DNA from 2 places in the Marinobacter sp. THAF197a genome. Region 1 is predicted to be linked to the other one. Evidence: predicted binding sites of a transcription regulator. Region 1 holds the regulator's gene; the other holds the start of a gene.

What was found. Region 1 encodes LexA, which represses DNA repair genes until DNA is damaged. Its sites were predicted from a motif close to CTGTNTNNNNANACAG; they were not measured.
Region 2: a site for LexA is predicted at 2,050-2,065, ahead of recN (DNA repair protein RecN). Genes of this name have one in related genera too.

What each region holds. Positions count from the first base shown of each region.
Region 1 is NZ_CP045324.1:1,419,269-1,423,438, reverse strand. Features, by position in the region: gene FIV08_RS06555 (DUF1329 domain-containing protein) at 1-109, opposite strand, end outside; gene FIV08_RS06550 (DUF6586 family protein) at 332-814, shown strand; gene FIV08_RS06545 (hypothetical protein) at 876-1,136, shown strand; gene FIV08_RS06540 (cell division inhibitor SulA) at 1,143-1,634, opposite strand; gene lexA (transcriptional repressor LexA) at 1,675-2,283, opposite strand; gene FIV08_RS06530 (amidoligase family protein) at 2,450-3,451, shown strand; gene FIV08_RS06525 (gamma-glutamyl-gamma-aminobutyrate hydrolase family protein) at 3,444-4,170, shown strand, end outside.
Region 2 is NZ_CP045324.1:3,495,004-3,499,173, forward strand. Features, by position in the region: gene dnaK (molecular chaperone DnaK) at 1-1,182, opposite strand, end outside; gene grpE (nucleotide exchange factor GrpE) at 1,275-1,871, opposite strand; gene recN (DNA repair protein RecN) at 2,135-3,814, shown strand; gene fur (ferric iron uptake transcriptional regulator) at 3,874-4,170, opposite strand, start outside.

The DNA.
Region 1 (4,170 bases):
TGAGATCATTCTTCAAACGCTCGGCCTCGGCCGGCGACACCTTTGCCAAGACAGGACCTGAACACCCCAATACCGCCGCTGCAATAGCAGCAATTATCCGGTTCCGCATCCTCATTACCTCCAATAATGGACCACAAGACGATCAAAGCTTGTTCAATCTGTGCGCCTTTTTGCCAGTTTCAAACGACCGTTTCAAGTGATTGTTTGTAGTTTCTTGTGAAATGCAGCTATTCCGGGGAGCCCAGGGGAGGAGAAATTAGCGCGCAAAAATGATAGACTCTGACGGTTGTTCTGATTGGACTCTTGAACGCTCACGTAGTGCGGGTGGTAGATGGCATCACAATGGTACTCACTGGTAGCCCAAAAGCTTTTTCTGGCCAACACCTTACTCGCCAGGCTTGAGTCGGACACCAAGCGCTCCGCTGCGGAAACGGAAGCGCTGTCTCAGGGCTCCGCCGAGCTCCTGCTGCGGGCAAGGCAAACGCTGCTGGTCATGATTGCCCGATACCATCAGCATAAGGCCGAAAAACCACAGACACTGACGGAACTGGAAGCGCTGTTTCCTTACGAGGTACACGAGACCCGGCTTTTAAGAGAACTGGCGGAGACATCAGGAAGCTGGTGGGACCATCTTGACCAGGTTGAATCAGCTTTGAGCCAACCTCCGACCACACGCAAGAATGTTACGGAAGAGAATATCATTGCGGTTTCCGTCGAACAGGGCCCGGACCGTTCCGCCGCAACACTCAGAAAGACTCTGGCGGCCATGACTGAACTGGCCAAACGGCTTGAGGAACAACACAGCGAGTGGTAGCCCCACCCTGTTGGCTAAATTCCCGCACCGAATCGAATACACCAAGACAAAGGTTGAACGAATGTCACCATCGTTTTTTGAAATCGTACAACTTGCCAATGGCGACTACGCCTTGCGCCGCATTGATGACGACGCAGCGCCGTTGGTGCGCATTTCCTTCTCGCAGGAGGCCAGGGAAATGATGGAAGACCGCGACATGAGCGTTGCCAAGGCGATGATTGCGGCAGGGATTGAGGCCGCTGGCAATATCGCACACGATATTGACTGGGACGATGACGACAATGATCTGGCCGAATCCCAGCCCCAATACACCCTCCACTGAACTCCTTTACCGATGACGCAGCACCACGCCGTGGCTGCTACCTTGCGCCGAAGCCTTTTGAAGGGACTCAAAGGCTGAACGCCCGAGCTTGTTAGTCCAGAGCACCACCGCATGACAGGTACCAGCACTCAAAGCCCGCTCAGCCAGCTGCTGTGCGGAGTAATCGTTGGTTGAGCGCAATACCAGCAACTCACTGGCCACAATACCGTGCATTTTCTGCCACTTGCCAACCAGGGACTGTGGCGGGTCAATCAGGGCCAGCCAGCGCTTCTCCTGGTTCAGCTGGGTGAGCATAGGGAGCAGCAACTGGACATTCTCTACCTGGCCTTCAGGAAGAATAATTTCCGTCACGTTACCGCCAAAATCCCTGGTTCCCCGACCGACGTCTGACGATGAGTGAAGGGCTGTGGCCCGTGCTTTTCCTGTAGACACCGTGCGGGCGGGCATGATGGCCGCCGGCTGGAACGCCATATTCTGAGTGAAGCTTAACTGTTCCATTGCTCACCTACCTGCGCTAATCGTTTCTTATTGCTGGTTATCAATGCAAATCTGATCGGCGGATCACGCCCACACCCAGACCTTCGATAAACAACTCCTGTTCGGCCAGATCAATTTCAATCGGGGCGAACTCTTCGTTCTCCGCAATCAACCAGACCCTTGAGCCGTCCCTGCGAAACCGCTTTACCGTCACTTCTTCACCAACCCTGGCCACAACCACCTGCCCGTTATGAACATCCTGAGTGCGATGTACTGCGAGCAAATCACCGTCGAGAATGCCAATGTCTTTCATGCTCATGCCGCGCACCCGGAGCAGGTAATCGGCGGATGGCGAGAAAAATTCCGGTTGCAAAGTACAGTGCTCTTCAATGTGTTCCTGGGCGAGAATCGGGCTACCCGCCGCAACCTGGCCGACAACCGGTAACCCTGGGTCCTGCTCCACTTCCGGCAGTCGAATCCCCCGGCTGGCACCAGGCACCATTTCGATGGCGCCTTTCCTGGCCAGGGCCCGCAAGTGCTCCTCTGCCGCATTGGCGGAGCGAAACCCCAGTTCGGCAGCGATTTCTGCCCGCGTTGGCGGGTAACCGGTTTCGTCTACGTACCGCCGGATGATATCCAGCACCTGGGACTGTCGCGCGGTCAGCTTCATGCATGTACTCCGGGTTTTTCATCCTGGTTTTATATACAGTGATTTGACTATATACAGTGTTTTATCCAGTGTAAAGCCCGATTGAAATTTTCTGTCATGTAATCGGGCCGCTGCATATCGGTGTGTTATGGTTTAAGTCCGTGAATTATATGGATGCAAGGTGCCAATGAATTCGACAGAGCGTTGTGCGATGCCGGAGCGGCTTCGTAATCATCAAGGAGAAGAGCGTAGAGTTGGCGTGGAGATTGAACTCTCCGGACTGGGCTACGATGAACTGGTCGAACATGTCGCCCGCCTGCTCAAGGGCAGCCCGGAGCTGGAGTCGCGTTATGTCAGCCGCCTGGAGATTGACGCCGGAACCTTCACCATTGAGCTGGACTCTGACCCTGTGAAGGATCTTGACCTGGCGGACGAACGCCTGCCCGAGTCAATCCGCGAGCTGGGCACCCACGCCATGGATGTCATCGATTTTGCCGCAGAACGCATTGTGCCTCTTGAGATTGTCGGGCCACCTCTGCCCTTTTCCAGACTGGGCCTGATCGAAGAACTGGTAGACGAGCTGCGCGAACTTGGCGCGGAAGGCAGCCGGGAAGCGATTTATTTTGCTTTCGGCCTGCAACTCAATCCCGAACTGCCGGACCTGGAACCCGCAACCATTGTCACCTACCTGCAGGCCTTCGCGGCACTTTATGACTGGCTCAAATCCCGGCATCAGATTGACATAAGCCGAAAATTTACCACTTACATCGAGCCCTGGAGCAGCCGTTACACGGACATGCTGATGGCGGAAGATTATGCTCCCGACCAGGCCTCGCTGATGAAAGACTACCTGAACTTCAACCCGACGCGGAACAAGGCCCTGGACCTTCTGCCACTGTTTGCACACCTGGATTCAGAGCTGTTGCACGACTATGTGGACGACCCCAGAATCAAGAGCCGGCCGACGCTTCACTACCGGTTACCCGATTGCGATATCGACAACCCCCGATGGCATTTTTCCACGGTCTGGAACGACTGGGTGGTACTGGAGCAGATCGCAAACCATCCAGAGCACCTGAAAGAACTCAGGGAACTGTTCCGCGAAGCCCAGACATTCAGTTTTCGCAATCTCACCCGCTCATGGCGTGACACCACGGAACAATGGCTTAAACAGCGCGGTTATGTCTGAGATCTCAGAAGCACCAGAATCGCCGGGGATCACCATTGGCATCAGCGGCCCCGCCCGGCGCAGCACCGCCCACAGACTGATCAATCTGGGCCTGCGGCTGCATGGCGCCCACACGCACTACATTCGCCCCGGATCCAGCACGGACGTCTCCCTGCTCGATGGCCTGGTGCTCTCTGGCGGCACCCACGTACACCCCAACCGCTATGGCCAACAGCCACAAGTGACCGCGAGATACGACCTGAAACGGGACGAAACCGACTTCAGGCTGCTTGAGCAAGCCGAGGAAATAGACATTCCGGTACTGGGTATATGCCGTGGGGCCCAGTTCATCAATGTCTTTCATGGCGGGTCGTTGTGCCAGAACGTGACCCCGCTGCGAATGAAAACCCGCCACCGCCCTTTGCTGCTCCCCCTTCAAACGGTCCAGCTGGTCCAGGACAGCCGTATAGGACGGCTGATGCACAGCACCCTGATTGGCGCGAACCGTATTCACAGCCAGGCGATTAAACACCTGGGGCGGAATCTCAGGGTAACGGCACTGGACAACGACCTGTTCGTGCAGGCCATCGAAAACACCGGGCAACAATGGTTGATGGGGGTTCAGTGGCATCCGGAATACCTGCTGTATCACACCGGCCACCGGCGGATTTTCAGCCACTTTGTGCATGCCGCCCGGGCTCGGAAACTGGAGCGGCTGCAAAGCCAAGATATGGCCTTTG
Region 2 (4,170 bases), 2.1 Mb from region 1:
TACGTCCAGCAGCAACACGTCTTTCACGTCACCGGAAAGAACGGCCGCCTGGATGGCAGCACCCATGGCCACGGCTTCGTCCGGGTTCACGTCTTTACGGGCTTCTTTGCCGAAGAACTCTTTAACCTTTTCCTGCACGAGCGGCATACGGGTCTGACCACCAACCAGGATAACCTCGTCGATTTCAGAAGCCTTCATGCCGGCGTCCTGCAGGGCCACTTTACAGGGCTCCAGGCTGCGATTAACCAGGTCTTCCACCAGGCTTTCCAGCTTGGCACGGGTCAGCTTCACGTTCATGTGCTTGGGCCCAGACGCATCTGCAGTAATGTATGGCAGGTTCACGTCTGTCTGCTGGCTGCTGGACAGCTCGATCTTCGCTTTCTCACCGGCTTCCTTCAGGCGCTGCATGGCCAGGGAATCGCCGCGCAGGTCGATGCCACTGTCTTTCTTGAACTGGTCTGCCAGGTACTCGATGACTTTCAGGTCGAAGTCTTCACCACCCAGGAAGGTGTCACCGTTGGTGGCCAGAACCTCGAACTGATGCTCACCGTCGACATCCGCAATTTCAATAATGGAGAGGTCGAAAGTACCACCACCCAGATCGTATACAGCAACTGTGCGGTCACCGCTCTTCTTGTCCAGGCCATAGGCCAGGGCAGCCGCGGTCGGCTCGTTGATGATACGCTTCACTTCCAGACCGGCGATCTTACCCGCGTCTTTGGTGGCCTGGCGCTGACTGTCATTGAAGTAAGCCGGCACGGTGATAACTGCTTCCGTTACCTTCTCGCCCAGGTAGTCTTCTGCAGTCTTCTTCATTTTCTTCAGAACTTCTGCAGAGATCTGGGGCGGTGCCATCTTCTGGCCCTTCACTTCAACCCAGGCGTCGCCGTTGTCGGCCTTGGAGATCTTGTAAGGCACCATCTTGATGTCTTTCTGAACCACATCGTCCTCAAAACGACGACCGATCAGACGCTTGATGGCGTAAAGGGTGTTATGGGGGTTGGTGACCGCCTGGCGCTTGGCGGACTGACCAACCAGGGTCTCGTTATCGTCGGTGTACGCGATAATGGAGGGAGTCGTACGATCACCCTCAGCATTTTCAATAACCTTTACCTTGTCGCCATCCATGATGGCCACACAGGAGTTGGTGGTTCCCAGGTCGATACCAATAATCTTGCTCATCGAATCACTCCAAATCTTTCTGAATGCTGTCCCAGGGAGGTTTGCCCTGACTGTCGCTGTTTAATCGCTATATTGGCGCTTTAATCGGCTTTTCAAGCCTGCTCGTCGATTTTTGGTGCATCTTCGGCCTTGGCCACAACCACCATGGCGGGACGAACCACGCGACCGTTCAGCAGGTAGCCCTTCTGCACCACGGCAACCACACTGTTCGGCTCGGCATCTGGCGCGGGCACCATAGACATCGCCTCGTGCTGCTGCGGATCGAACGGTTCACCCACCGGGTTCACCTGTTCAACGTTGAATTTCTTGAGGCCGTTCATGAACAGGCCCAAAGTCATTTCCACACCTTCGCGAATGGAGCCAACCAGCTCCCCGGCGTTTTCATGACCTTCAGTACTTTCCACTGCCTTTTCAAGGCTGTCCGCCACCGGAAGAAGCTCTTTCACGAACTTTTCCAGGGCGAACTTGTGGGCCTTTTCCACATCAATTTCGGCACGACGACGCACATTCTGCATCTCAGCCTGGGCTCTCAGCGCCTGGTCCTGATATTCCTGCAACTGCGCCTTCAGCAATTCCAGTTCGGAACCTTCTTCAGCTCCGGCGGTTTCTGCTTCGCCCTGCTCTTCTGTGGCGTTTACCGCCTCGTTCAGCTCGTCTACCTGTTCGTTGCGCTTATCGTCAGCACTCATGACAACTCCTGATGACTTTCCCTGGGCCCGAAGGCCTGCGGCTAAATGAGCCCCGCCTTGCACAGGCAGGAAAATACGACTTTGCGAACGGATATGGGGCCCGCCCCTCAGGTTTCAACCTCAAACGATGCATTCTTTCAGATTTTCACGATTCGATTGTTTGCAAACAGGAAAAACCCTGTATATATTCACAGCAACTGTATAGATCAACAGTGCCCAGACAATTTTCAGAGAGTCTCCAATCCTGAGCGGAGGTTATCGGCATGCTCACACAACTTATGGTCTCCAACTACGCCATCGCTGAACGGGTCGACCTGCATTTCAGCAAAGGCATGACGGCCCTGACCGGTGAAACCGGCGCTGGCAAATCCATTGTTCTGGATGCGCTCAGCCTGGCCATGGGCGGCCGAGCGGATGCCGGTGCCGTGCGCCACGGCGCAAAACGAGCCGATATCACCGCCAGCTTCGACATCTCACGTATTCCGATTGCCCGGCAATGGCTGGAAGAACACGAACTGGATGACAAAGACGACTGCATCCTGCGCCGGACCATCAACAAAGATGGTCGTTCAAAAGCGTTTATTAATGGCCAGCCCTGCCCACTCTCCCAGCTCAAGGAATTGGGCAGCCTGCTGATGGACATTCACAGCCAGCACCAACATCAGTCACTGCTGCAAAAAGACACCCACCGGAAACTGCTGGACGAATTCTCCGGCGCCGAAGACCTGGCAGAGCAAACCCGGGATGCCTGGAAAGCCTGGCATAGAACCAGCCAGAAACTGGAACAACGGCGCCAGAACGCCGACGAGGCAGAGGCAAAACTGCAACTGCTCCGGTATCAGGTGGAGGAGCTGGACCGGCTCGCACTGGGCGACGGCGAACAGGAAACCCTTGAACAGGAACAAGCGCAGCTGAGCCAGGCCGACGCGGTACTGCATAGCAGCCATCAGGCTGCCCTGCTGTGCACTGAGGACGAAACCAGTGCCGCCGACCTGGTGCGTCAGGCACTTCAGCAACTAGAGCAACTCCCAGTGGATGTGCCGGCACTGGCTGACACCATCCAGATGCTGACCGAGGCACAGATCCAGATTTCAGAAGCCGGAGACAACCTTCGGCACTTTGTTGAAGACTACGAAGCAGACCCCGCACGGCTGGCCGAGGTCGAGGAACGCCTGAGCGCCATTTATCAGATGGCCCGAAAGCACCGCATCACACCGGAGGAATTGCCGGAGCTGCATCAACGCCTGTCGAACGAACTGGCAGAGCTGGACGGCGGAGAAGGCAGCCTCGAGCAACTAGAGGCAGAGCAGCAATCCCTGCGCAAACGGTTTGATGAACTGGCCGGGCAACTAACGGCCAAACGGGAGCAGGCGGCGGCGGAACTGGATCAGCGAATTGCTCAGGAGCTTGCACAGCTGAGCATGCCGGCTGTCCAGTTCGTCACCAAACTGGGCCGCAACAGCAATGACGAACCAGCCCCCCATGGGATGGAAGATGTCGAGTTTCTGGTCAGCGCCAACCCGGGGCAACCCGCACGCCCACTGGCCAAGGTTGCCTCCGGGGGTGAACTGTCTCGGATCAGCCTCGCCATTCAGGTGGTTGTCGCCCAGACCTCTACTACCCCCACCCTCGTATTTGACGAAGTGGACGTCGGTATTGGTGGCGGCACAGCCGAGGTGGTTGGGCGTTTGCTTCGGTCTCTGGGCAGCAACGGCCAGGTACTGTGTGTCACTCATTTGCCCCAGGTAGCAGCCCAGTGTCACCAGCACCTGTTCGTCAGCAAATTCACCGAACAGGACGCAACGTATTCACGCATTGAAACGCTGGATGACCAGGGAAGAATCAGCGAAGTGGCAAGAATGCTGGGCGGCGTAGACATGACAGAGCACACCATTGCCCACGCCCGGGAGATGTTCGTTAAGGGTCAGGCGACCCATCACTGAATCCCCCTCTCGATTCGGAGAGCTGTTGGGGCCGGCGCTTGCTGGCCCCTTTTTTTGACTTATTTCTTGGAAGAACCCAATGGCTTAACGTAGAGGATCAGGCTGTGATCAACAATCTCATAGCCGTGCTCCCTGGCGATCTTCTGCTGGCGCTCCTCGATGATCTCATCCACAAACTCGATCACTTCTCCGGTTTGGGTACATACCATGTGGTCATGGTGATCATCGCCCGCCATTTCGAAGACGGCGTGGCCACCCTCAAAGTTATGGCGCAACACCAGGCCCGCGGCCTCGAACTGAGTCAGCACCCGGTAGACGGTTGCCAGCCCCACGTCATCCCCCTGATCCAGCAGCTT